One region of the Bradyrhizobium sp. AUGA SZCCT0431 genome, then DNA from elsewhere that is predicted to be linked to it. Evidence: predicted binding sites of a transcription regulator. Region 1 holds the regulator's gene; each other region holds the start of a gene.
The links. The regulator LexA, encoded in region 1, represses DNA repair genes until DNA is damaged. The targets are predictions, from matches to a motif close to TGTTCNNNNTGTGTTCNG.
Positions count from the first base shown of each region.

Region 2: JQ567_RS11120 (single-stranded DNA-binding protein) is a predicted target of LexA. The motif match lies at 2,010-2,027, and genes of this name have one in related genera.
Region 3: JQ567_RS19380 (PA0069 family radical SAM protein) is a predicted target of LexA. The motif match lies at 2,721-2,738, and genes of this name have one in related genera.

Region 1 covers NZ_JAFCLR010000002.1:159,356-163,503, reverse strand. Annotated here, with positions in the region: gene JQ567_RS02525 (hypothetical protein) at 1-324, opposite strand, end outside; gene JQ567_RS02520 (hypothetical protein) at 464-703, opposite strand; gene lexA (transcriptional repressor LexA) at 977-1,684, opposite strand; gene glp (gephyrin-like molybdotransferase Glp) at 1,925-3,136, opposite strand; gene JQ567_RS02505 (YadA-like family protein) at 3,432-4,148, shown strand, end outside.
Region 2 covers NZ_JAFCLR010000009.1:185,026-189,173, reverse strand. Annotated here, with positions in the region: gene uvrA (excinuclease ABC subunit UvrA) at 1-704, opposite strand, end outside; gene JQ567_RS11125 (outer membrane protein) at 1,001-1,756, opposite strand; gene JQ567_RS11120 (single-stranded DNA-binding protein) at 2,222-2,713, shown strand; gene JQ567_RS11115 (DUF2306 domain-containing protein) at 2,970-3,368, shown strand; gene gyrA (DNA gyrase subunit A) at 3,593-4,148, shown strand, end outside.
Region 3 covers NZ_JAFCLR010000018.1:107,201-111,348, reverse strand. Annotated here, with positions in the region: gene JQ567_RS19390 (ribonuclease HII) at 117-884, opposite strand; gene JQ567_RS19385 (VOC family protein) at 974-1,429, opposite strand; gene JQ567_RS19380 (PA0069 family radical SAM protein) at 1,539-2,699, opposite strand; gene JQ567_RS19375 (glycosyltransferase) at 2,857-3,429, shown strand; gene JQ567_RS19370 (helix-turn-helix domain-containing GNAT family N-acetyltransferase) at 3,574-4,148, shown strand, end outside.

The DNA of each region.
Region 1 (4,148 bases):
CTGACCCTCGCAAAGCTGCGTCACCAGCACATGGCTCCCATCGGGAAATTCGATCGCGTCGTGGTGACGTTCCCTGATGTGCGGATCAATGGTGTTGAACTTGCCGACGCGGAAACCGATCGTCCGCGTCCAGATCCAGCGATTGTCGTATTTGACGTCTTGCGCGAAGGCCAGTTCGGTCCCGGGCAGCATGCAGACCGCGACTGCGGGGTCGCGTTCGCTGGCAAAGCCGCGGGTCGAGGTGCCGCGGAAGGTGGTCGATATCAGTGTCTCGCCGACCTCAGCGGGACGCGTCGCCATCGCGTGCAAACTATAGTCACACATCGGATCGCTCCCTCGTAAGAGATAGAGACCCGTGCCTCCCTCGAGGCGCTGGCCTCTATCAGAGTGGACTTGAGCAAAGTCTATTCCTGTTCTGGACATTTGTGCGACCGAAAGGCCGGCGTGCCCGATCACAAACGCGCTACGGCGGCTGCGGATCTTCGGGCATCGGCGGCAGCGGCAGTTCGAAGGCGCCGAGATGGAATTGCTCCCTTCCGTCGTCGGCAATCCCGGGCAGCGCGACCAGCGTGAACGCAGCTTCCGGATATTGCTGCCAGATCGCAAGATCTTCCGCCGTCACCGTCAGCCAGCCGAACCGGAGCATGTAGCGGCCCGGCTCGGTCACGAGTCCCGCCCTCTGCCAGGTGATCTTGGTGATCATATTGCTGACCACGTCTCGCCCCCCGGTTTTTGCGTCTTCGAGTCGAAGAAAACGCGTCAAACCACCATCCTCGCACGCACAGTTTTTGCCGCATTCTGGGCAATTGTGGGACGCGTGGCCCCATCGTTCTCCGTCAGGGCCGGGTACAGCCGTCCGAGGGACGGCGTCGCTTCCGCTCGCCTATGCCCGGCCATCCACGCGAAGGCGGCATGGCCGGCATGACGACTTCGGATAAGGAGTGACGCCACTGACGCCCGCGGAAGCGGGCCGCCCTCAGTACTTCCGGTACAGCCCGATCAGCTTGCCCTGAATCCGGACCCGGTTCGGCGGCAGGATGCGGACTTCATAGGAAGTGTTGGCGGGCTCCAGCGCGATCGAAGCGCCGCGGCGGCGGAAGCGTTTCAGGGTGGCTTCCTCCTCGTCGATCAGCGCCACGACGATATCGCCGGTGTCGGCGGTCTCGTTGCGCTGGATCAGCGCCATGTCGCCGTCGAGAATGCCGGCGTCCACCATGGAATCGCCGCGTACTTCGAGCGCGTAATGTTCGCCGGAGCCGAGCATGTCAGGCGGTACGCTGATGGTGTGGCTGCGGGTCTGCAGCGCCTCGATCGGCGTACCGGCGGCGATCCGGCCCATCACGGGAACGGCGACCGGACGGTTGCCGTCGTCCTCGGCGGGCGCGCTGGCGGCGCGGACCTTGCCGAGCGTGCCTTCGATGACGCTGGGGGTGAAGCCGCGGCGGCCGTTGCCGTTACCGGCTCCCGCAAGTTCGGGCAGCTTGATGACTTCGATGGCGCGGGCGCGGTTGGGCAGGCGGCGGATGAACCCGCGCTCTTCCAGGGCGGTGATGAGGCGGTGGATGCCGGACTTGGAGCGGAGGTCGAGCGCATCCTTCATTTCGTCGAAGGAGGGCGGCACGCCGGCTTCCTTGAGCCGTTCGTTGATGAAACGCAGAAGTTCATACTGTTTGCGCGTAAGCATCTCGAGCAATCCCCCGGTTGGCGCGTCGTAATTCGTGGTCGTTCAGTTTCGCGGTTCTTCAGTTTCGCGGTTCTCAGTTGCGAGTGCGGTCTCAAATTCGGAAGTCCAAAACTCCCGTTTGTAGACACCAGATCTCGAAACAAATCATGAACGGACACTATATGTTCGATACATGTTCCGCAACCACTTAATTTCAGGTGAACGCGCGCCGACTTCGCCCGAACAGGCCGTCGCCATGCGTCATTCCGGCAGGCGCAGGAACTCGCATGGCGCGCCTTTCGGCAGCGCCGGCGCAAACGGCGGACGTATCAAAAGCGCCCGTGCCGCAGCGAGATTTCCAAGCAGCGACGAATCCTGGTGGCTCACCGGCACCGCGATCAACGCACCGTCTTCGCGCGGCTCGAGCCGTGCGCGCAAATAGTCTTCGCGCTGGTCGTTGGCGGGAAGATCGCGGCCGAGCAGGGCGGTCTCACGCACGTGATGGATGGTTTTTCGGCCCGACAGCGCGCGAATCAGCGGCACCAGAAACAGGAAGCCGCAGACATAGGACGAGACCGGATTGCCGGGCAGGCCGATCACCCGCATCGCCCCGAGGCGCCCGTGCATCATCGGCTTGCCCGGCCGCATCGCGATGCGCCAGAACGCCATGGCGACGCCCTCGGCCTCCAGCGAGCGCTTGACGAGGTCGTGGTCGCCGACCGAGGCTCCGCCCATCGTAATCAGGATGTCGGCGCCCGATGCGCGGGCGCAGCGGATGCCCTCCGTGGTCGCCTCGACCGTGTCGGCGGCGATGCCGAAATCGACGGTCTCGGCGCCCTCGGCCCGCGCCAGCGCGCGCAGCGCGTAGCCGTTGGAGTAGACGATCTGACCGGGGCCCGGGATCGAGCCCGGCATCACGAGCTCGTCGCCGGTGGCGAGCACCGCCACTTTGGGGCGGCGATGCACGGCGAGTTCCGGATAGTTCATGCCGGCGGCGAGCGACAGATCGCGTTCGGTGAGGCGGCTTCCCCTGGTGAGCAGCACATCGCCCTCGCGGAAATCGGCGCCGGCGGCGCGGATATGCCGTCCCGGTTTGGCGGTTTCCGTGATCGTGATGTAGTCGCCGCTGGCGGCCGTGTCTTCCTGGATGATGACGGCGTCGGCGCCATCAGGGATCACCCCGCCGGTGAAAATCCTGACCGCTTCGCCCGGGGCCACCTTGCGTTCGAACGGGCGGCCCGCCGCGACCTCGCCGATCACCTTCAGCCGCGCGGAGAGATCGGCGGCGTCTGCCGATCGCACCGCATAGCCGTCCATCGCCGACATTGCCTGCGGCGGTTGCGTGCGGAGTGCGGCAAGGTCGCGCGCGAGCACGCGATGCCAGGCGGTGTCGAGTGCGACCATTTCCTCGGGCAAGGGATCGGCGCCCGCAAGGATCGCGGCCAGCGCATCAACAACCGGCATCAGGGCCACGGCAGTTTCTCCTCGATCGCGATCCAATCTGGATTCGGCCTGGGGAGCGATCGTGGGCGCTTTCATAACGGAGAGCGGTGGCGGAGGCAAAAGCGCGCCATCTTGTTGCTGAACGGCAACATCGTTCCGCAATCGCTCATGACATCAGGCGGATACCGCCGTGGACCGCGCCAGCGATTTGTTCACGTCTGCGATTCGGTTAGGGTTCCCTCGGATTGGGGTGTGGGCAGGCAAAGTTTTGGTCAGCCACGGGCTGGCTTGCACGAGCCGGTTTCGCGCGAATGCGGAGCGGACGATGACGGCGGCGATAGCGACGGCAACGGTTTCGGTATCCCCGCGCGGTGTGTTTTTTCCATCCGACCGCCGGGCGAGCCTGCTGGCGAGCAGCATGCTCTGCGGCGGGACCATGCGCAGCCTCGCGGCGGCAGCCGGGATGATGACTGTGCTCGGCGTCTCCCCGGCGTTCGCGCAATGCTACTCCACCGCGACAGGGCTGGCGGGAGACTGCACGGCCGCCGTTCCGACCGGCGCCGCCGCCACGGCCATCGGCTTCGGTGCCAACGCGAACGGAATCTTCGCGACCGCGTACGGGAACGGCGCGACCGCGAACGGCATCGCTGCGACCGCGACGGGTTCGAACAGCAACGCCACCGGCGATCACGCGACGGCGACCGGGCAGGACAGCGTCGCGAACGGCGGCGGGGCTACCGTAACCGGTCAGAACGCCAATGCCACCGGCAACTTTGCAACTGCAACCGGTCAGAACAGCCGTGCGATTGGCAATTTGGCAACGGCCACCGGTAACGGCGGATTCGCGAACGGCGATTTCGCTGCCGCCACAGGTGCGTTCAGCGCTGCGAATGGCACCAACGCGACCGCAACGGGCACGCAAAGCAGCGCCAGTGGGGACTTCGCGACGGCGACCGGCAGCAACGCCATCGCGAACGGCGCGCAGTCGACGGCGACCGGGTACAACAGCCAGGCGAACGGCGGTCAAGCCACGGCAACGGGC
Region 2 (4,148 bases), on a different contig from region 1:
TCGGCGAGGCGCTGGCCGATATCGGGGCGTACCACGATGCGGTCGACCACGACGTCGATGTCGTGCGGGAATTTCTTGTCGAGCGTCGGCGCCTCGGCGAGCTCATAGAAGCTGCCGTCGATCTTGACGCGCTGAAAGCCCTTCTTGAGGTACTCGGCGAGCTCCTTCTTGTATTCGCCCTTGCGGCCACGCGCGACCGGCGCCAGCAGATAGAGCCGTGTGCCTTCAGGCAGCGCCAGCACGCGGTCGACCATCTGCGACACCAGCTGGCTCTCGATCGGCAGGCCCGTGGCGGGCGAATAGGGCACGCCGACGCGCGCCCAGAGCAGGCGCATGTAGTCGTAGATCTCGGTGACGGTGCCGACGGTCGAGCGCGGGTTCTTCGACGTCGTCTTCTGCTCGATCGAGATCGCCGGCGACAGGCCGTCGATCTGGTCGACGTCGGGCTTCTGCATCATCTCGAGGAACTGGCGCGCATAGGCGGAGAGCGACTCGACGTAGCGTCGCTGGCCCTCGGCATAGATGGTGTCGAAGGCGAGCGAGGATTTGCCGGAACCGGACAGACCGGTGAACACCGCAAGCTTGTCGCGGGGAATCTCGACGTCGATGTTTTTCAGATTGTGCTCGCGCGCGCCGCGGATCGTTATCGCGCGCGTTCCCGAGCCGGCGTTGGTTTGGCGCTTCGCCCTCAGCACTTCATCCATATCGGCATTTCCAGGCGCGTGGAGGCGCGCCACGTTGGGCGCGCATGGCCTGGGGAAAACCGGGCCGGGCGCCGATGGCAGAAAGCTGGAACGTAGGAAGAACGGGCCGGGATTTCCAGTGCTCGCAGCGAGCCATCAACGGTTTGTTTTGCAATGAGTTGCCATGGGATCGCAATGGCAGCAGATGGCAGCGGAGCCGTGGGCGGAACCAATGCGCTCAAACAAAAAGGCCACCTCAAAACAAAAAGGCCGGCGCGAGGCCGGCCTTTTCATCAAATCTTTTGGTGCAGCGAAGCTCAGTACTTCGCAATCACCGGGCCACCCCAACGATAGTTGACGCGCACGGTCACGAGATCGACGTCCTGACGGATGCGTTCGCTGAAGGTGCCGCCAGCCACATTGGTGAAGGTGGCGGTTCGGTTCCCCATGAACAGATGATCGTATTCGACGGCGGCCGACCAGTTCGGGGCGAAGCCGTATTCGAGGCCGACACCGACCACACCACCCCAGCGATTGTCATCGTTGGACGAGGCGATCAGAGCGTTGCCGACGGTGGCATTGACGCGATAGCGATCGGCGGTCACGGCTGCACCGCCCTTGACGTAAAGCAGGACGTTGTTGGCGGCGTAACCGACCTGACCGGTGAGCAGGCCGAACGCGTCGACCTTCGACCGGATGGTCGTTCCCGCGCCAAAGCCCACGGGTCCAAGGCTCACGCTGCTGCCGCTGAAGTCGGCCCAGTTGCCCTGTCCTTCGACGCCGAACACCCACGTGCCGGCCTGCCAGCGATAACCGATCTGGCCACCGGCGGTGCCGCCGCTTGCATCGTGGCAACCTTCGCTGGCAACGAACACGCCCGCGCCATTCAAGGCGTCCCAGCACTTGTGGCTCGTACCCCAGCCGCCATTGGCGCCGATGTAGAAGCCGCTCCAGTCGTAAATGGCCACGACCATCGGGGGCGCCTTGGTGTAGGGACGCGCAGCGAGGTCAGCCGCAGCAGCAGGAGCGGCAAAGGCAACGAGAGCAACAGTACCAAGCAAAAACTTCTTCATTTCAAATAGTCCCCAGTCCGTTGTCCGCTTCCCGTTGGTCCCGAAGCGTTTTCGTCCAAGACGCGAGCGCCGCGCCGTTGGATAAACCCATACGCCAATTCGACCGGAAATGCCGTCTCCGAAATGCAACACTCGCAGGAGAAGTGCCGGCCCTTCAAGGTAATGATTTGTTTATAATATCCGCCGCGCAGCTCCGGGTGGGCGCGGCGTCCGGCACGGAACACCGGCAAGGTGTGGATGACCTGAGGTTGCGCAGAACAAAACTGGAACAATGCCGCGGGCAATGCTATATGTGGATAACCGCTGCTTTGCCGAGGGATCGCTAAGTCGGGGCGGCCATCGGGCGTATAGGGTCGTCTCAAATGTCCCTGATGTGGATGAGGCGGCCAATCGGGCGGCCCGTGCCGGCCGATTGCAGCGGTCGCGCAGCAGTTTTTTGGTACCGATTTTGAGTGGAGAGCGACGATGGCGGGAAGCGTGAACAAGGTGATCCTGGTCGGAAACCTCGGCAAGGATCCGGAAATCCGGCGGACACAGGACGGGCGGCCGATCGCCAATCTGAGCATCGCGACCTCGGAAACCTGGCGCGACAAGGGTACCGGCGAGCGCAAGGAAAAGACCGAGTGGCACCGCGTCGTGATCTTCAATGAAGGGCTCTGCAAGGTCGCCGAGCAGTACCTGAAGAAGGGCGCCAAGGTTTATATCGAGGGCGCGCTGCAGACCCGCAAATGGACCGACCAGAGCGGGGTCGAGAAATACTCGACCGAAGTGGTGCTGCAGGGCTTCAATTCGACCCTGACCATGCTCGACGGCCGCTCCGGCGGCGGGGGCGGCAGTTTTGGCTCCGACGATTCCAGCGGCGATTTTGGCGGCGGCCAGGCCACTTCCGCGCCGCGCCGCGCGGTGGCCGCCGGCGCCGGGCGCAACAACGACATGGACGACGATATCCCGTTCTGATCGGGGCCTGTCAGGCCAACCGGGTTTGCGAGCCGCCGAAAAAGCAGCGGTTCGCGCAAGCTCGCTTGGCTCGTGTATATTCTTAAAGATCGGATCCAACGGATTGATTCTACGAGCACATGATTGTGCGTCGCAGCATTTTGACTCGCACCTATGTTAATGATATTTACATTAGGACATTGATTTAACGTTTTTCGTCTCGCGTTCGGCGATCAGGCGGGCCGTCGCCGGATGGAGCCTTGGGGGAGCGTCCGTCATGAGCCTCGCGCCGCTGCTGGATGCCGCCCCCGCGATCCCGCTTCATGCCTTTGCGGCGATGGCGGCGTTCGCTCTGGGCGTCGTCCAGTTCGCGGCCCCGAAGGGAACGCTGCCGCACCGGACGCTTGGCTGGATCTGGGTTGGCCTGATGGCCGTGGTCGCGATCTCCTCGTTCTGGATTCACGAGATCAGGCTGCTGGGTCCCTGGAGCCCGATCCATCTGCTGTCGATCTTCACGCCGATCATGCTGGTGCTCGGCGTGTGGTACGCGCGCCGGCACAAGGTCCGCGGCCACAAGATCACGATGATCTCGATCTTTGCGGGCGCGCTGGTTGTTGCCGGGCTGTTTACCTTCGTTCCCGGGCGGATCATGCATGCGGTGGTTTTCGGCCAGTAGGCGAAACGAACAACACCGGTTTCGACCAGCATATTTGGTCCCGGAGACGGCCGTATCGGGGGCCCGGAAATGGCTGGCGCGATGACTTGCCTGAAGGGCGCCGCGGGTCCTGTAAGTCCATGAAAAAACGAAGGGAAAAACAGCTGGCCGGGAGCGCCTTGGGGTGGTTAAAAGCCCCCCGATACGCTATATGATTCCCAGCCTAGAACTGACCGGATTCCCCTTTGTCTGACAACGATGAGAACAAGCCCGGCGAGCCGCCGGCGCCTTCCGATATTCGTCCCGTTTCCATTCTGGACGAGATGAAGCGCTCCTACCTCGATTACGCCATGAGCGTGATCGTGGCGCGTGCGCTGCCGGATGCCCGCGACGGCCTCAAGCCCGTGCACCGCCGCATTCTGTACTCGATGTACGAGCAGGGGCACACGCCGGACAAGAAATACGTCAAATCCGCGCGCGTCGTCGGTGACGTGATCGGTAAGTATCATCCGCACGGCGACCAGTCGATTTACGACGCGATGGTCCGGATGGCGCAGGAATTCTCCATGCGCGTGCCGCTGATCGACGGGCAGGGGAACTTCGGCTCGGTCGACGGCGATCCCCCGGCGGCCTACCGCTATACCGAAGCGCGCCTGACGAAATCGGCGCTCGCCGTGCTCGGCGACATCGACAAGGACACCGTCGACTTCCAGGCCAACTACGACAATTCGGAGCGGGAGCCGTCGGTTCTGCCGGCCAAGTTCCCGAACCTCCTCGTCAACGGCGCCGGCGGCATCGCCG
Region 3 (4,148 bases), on a different contig from region 1:
CGGTCCGGCCTATTCGAGCCCATTTGATAGAGCGCGCCAGCCGCCGAGGCAACTATCGCGTTTTCAAGCGAGGTGGATACCGGCGCGCGTCAGAAAACGCGTCAATGCAAGGTGCGTTAGAGAGCCGCCGTCACATCCGCGCTGATTTGTGTTTCCACCGTGAACAGATCGGGCTCGACGGTGCCGGGCTGATGTTTTTCGCGCGCGGCGATGACGGGCGCGAAGAAACGGCGGTGGTGGACGCTGGGGCCCAAGCGGTCGAGCGCCTCGCGATGTTCCGGCACCGCGTAGCCCTTGTGGCTCTCGAACCCGTAGCCCGGGCAATCCAGCGCCAGCGCACACATCAGGCGGTCGCGCGTCACCTTGGCGATGATCGAAGCGGCCGCGATCGACATCACGATGCCATCGCCGCCGATCACGGCGTCGCAGTCGCATGGCGCCTCGATCCGGTCGCGGCCGTCGACGAACACATGTTTGGGGATTTCCGGTAAGCCCCGCACGGCCCGCGTCAGCGCCCACAGCGAGGCGCGCAGGATATTGTCGCGATCTATACGCGCCGGCGAGGCAAAGGCGACCGCAAACGACGAGGTCGCGCAAATCTCTTCGAACAGTTCCTCACGGCGCTCCGCCGTCAGCCGCTTCGAATCGTCGATGCCTTTGGGGATTCGCTTGGGATCGAGAATCACGGCGGCGGCCACCACCGGGCCGGCCAGGGGACCACGTCCGGCCTCGTCGCAACCGGCGATCGGCCAGACGCCGCGCTTGATCAGCGCGCGCTCGCGGCGAAAGCTCGGCGGCGCCACCGCGATCACGCCGTTCGGCAGTTTTGCCTGTTTGGCGACCGGCTTGGCCGCTGGCTTCTTGGACGACTTATCCCGAATCATGCCGGGATGGTGGGCAAGCACGCGCCAGCGCGCAACCGGGAACCGGGTGCAATTCCCGTTATTCAGTCACGACAGGTTGGCACTGACCCCTAATCCGCCAAATGCACCCGCCGGTCTTCGCCGACCTCGATGCCGGGGGCGACCACGACTTCCCAGGGATGATTGTCGGGATCGGCGAAATATCCGGAGTAGCCGCCATACGCCGTCTCATGCGCGGCCTTGAGCAGCGACGCGCCCTTGGCGATCGCGAAATCCAGTACGGTGTCGACTTCCTCGCGTGAGGCGCAATTCCACGCCAGCGTCACGCCGCGGAAGGTCTTGGGCCGCGGATGGTCCGGCAGCGTCGCGTCCTCTGCCAGCTGATCCCACGGAAACAGCCCGATCACGGGGCCGCCGGTGTCGAAGAAGGCGACCGCCTCGCCGGTCGAGCGAATTCTTCGCGCAAAACCCAGCGCTTCATAAAAAGCGATGCTGGCGCGCATGTTGCTGACGCCGAGCGTGATGACGGTCAGTCGCGGGATTGGGGTCTTCAACTCGTTACTCATCCTGCCGCTCCCTGGCACTCATTCGTAGCCCGGATGGAGCGCAGCGCAATCCGGGATAAGTCTCTCTACCGATGCCCCGGATTACGCTGCGCTCCATCCGGGCTACCAATCAAAACAAACTCAACTGCTGACCGTTTCGCTTCGGCTTGACGAAATGGTCGGTGGTCAGTTTCAGGCGCCGCTTGTTCAGTCCAAGCTTCTCGCAGGCGATTTCGAAGCGGCGTCCGATCATCCAGGCCATCGGCCCGGTTCCCTTCATCCGGGTTCCCCATTGCGAGTCGTAGTCGCGGCCGCCGCGCATGTCGCGGATCAGGGTGAAGACGTGGCGATAGCGGTCGGGATAATTCGCCATCAGCCATTCGCGGAAGAGATCGCGCACTTCCAGCGGCAGCCGCAGCAGGACATAACTAGCTTCTTTCGCGCCGGCATGCGCCGCGGCATCGAGGATGCGCTCGATCTCGGAATCGTTCAGCGCGGGGATCACGGGCGCGACCATCACGGTTGCCGGAATGCCGGCCTCCGCCAGTTGCCGTATCGCCTCCAGCCGCTTCGGCGGCGTCGAGGCCCGCGGCTCCATGGTGCGCGCGAGTTTGGCATCGAGCGTCGTCACTGACAGTGCGACCTTGACCAGATTGCGTTTTGCCATCCGCTGGAGGATGTCGATGTCGCGCGTCACCAGCGCCGATTTGGTGACGATGCCGACCGGATGGCCGGCACGCTCCAGCACCTCCAGAATGCCGCGCATGATCTTGTATTTGCGCTCGATCGGTTGATAGGGATCGGTGTTGGTGCCGATCGCGATCATGCGCGGTTCGTAGCCCGCCGCCGCCAGTTCCTTTTCCAGCAACTCCGGCGCATCGGGCTTGGCGAGCAGCTGAGTTTCAAAATCAAGTCCGGGCGACAGCCCGAGATAGGCGTGGGTCGGCCGCGCGAAGCAGTAGACGCAGCCGTGCTCGCAGCCACGATAGGGATTGATCGAGCGGTCGAAGCCGATATCGGGCGAGTCGTTGCGGGTGATGACCTTGCGCGAGGTGTCGAGCCCGACCGTGGTCTTGAACGGCGGCAGGTCTTCGAGGCTCTGCCAGCCGTCGTCGAAGGCGACGCGGGCCTCGGCCTCGAAGCGGCCGCTGTCGTTGGACTGGGCGCCGCGGCCGCGCCGCCGGTCGCGCTCGATCGCGACCGCCAGCTCAGGAAAAGGATTAGCACCCGCCGGTTCGGAGGGCGCCGTGACCGGCGGGTGCTTGAGGGCATGAGAGGATGCTCGGCTCATGCTTGGAACGTAACAGGTCTTTAGAACAAAGCAAGAACATCGATCGACAAATCCACACGAGAGCTGCCGCAAAAATCCGCATGCCAACGGATGTTTTGAATGTGACAAGGTGATAACAAACGGCGTTTTTCACCGTTTGAGCCAACGAAGCCTCTTTATGCTGAGCGTGATCATCCCCACTGAAGGCGTTGAACAGCCCGCCGTCGCCACCCTGGCGGCGCTGGTGCCGGGCGCCGCTGCCGGTTTGATCCGCGAAGTGGTGCTGGTCGACCGTTCCGCAAGCAGCGTGATCGAGCGGGTGGCCGACGTAGCCGGCTGCCGCTTCATGGCCTTCGAGGGGACCCGCGCCGCGGCGCTCGCCGCCGGCGCCCGCCAGGCGCGTTCACCCTGGCTGATGTTCCTGCACGCCGGCGCCGTGCTCGACTCGGGCTGGATCGAAGAGACCGCGCAATTCATACAGGGTGTAGCGGCCAGCGGCCGGCCCCGCGCCGGGATCTTCCGCTATGCCCGCTCGCCTTATTCCGATGCCAGTTTCCGCGATGGCCTCAAATTCATCGCCCGCATGGTTACGGGGCCCTCGGCGGAACAGGGTCTTCTCATTGCGCACGATCATTACGACCGGCTCGGCGGCTACCGGCCGGACGTCCGCCGTTCCGAAGCCCGGCTGCTGCGCCGGCTCGGCCGGCGCTCCCGCACCATGCTGCGCAGCCGGATCATGGTGGTAGCCTAGGCGCCTCCGGCGCGATGCACCGCGGGGCCAGACACAAAAATCGCGAAAACAACCCCATGCACAGTAGAAGGGACCGGGCTTGCACCAGAATATACTTGCCAAAGTCAAATAACTATCTGACAATGGCAAGTATCGAGGTGCGCCATGTCCGAGAATAATTCCGATGAAGCAGTCGCGGCGGTCCGCGCCTTCAACCGCTTCTACACCCGCAAGCTCGGCGTGCTCGACCAGCAACTCATGAAGAGCCCGTTCTCGCTCAGCGAGGCGCGGGTGCTGTACGAGCTCGCCTATCGCGAAGACCTCTCGGCCAAGGAGATCGGCGCCGAACTCGGGCTCGATGCCGGTTATCTCAGCCGGATCGTGCAAAACTTCGATGAGAATGGATTGCTCACCCGCAAGCCGCTGCCGGCGGACCGGCGGCAATTCCGGCTCGCCCTCACGGCCAAGGGACGCCAGACCTTCGCCCAACTCGAGCGCAGCATGCAGGACGACATCGGCGCGATGCTGGCCGCGTTGCCGCGCGGCGGCAGCCAAAAGCTCGTCGGCGCGATGGCCGAGATCGAGCGGCTGCTCGGCGAGTCGGGCGCGGCGGCGCCAGCGATCCTGCGCACCCACCGCCCCGGCGACATGGGCTGGGTGGTGCAGAGCCACGGCGCGTTCTACGCCAGCGAATATGGCTTTGACTCCTCGTTCGAAGCGCTGGTGGCGGAGATCGCGGC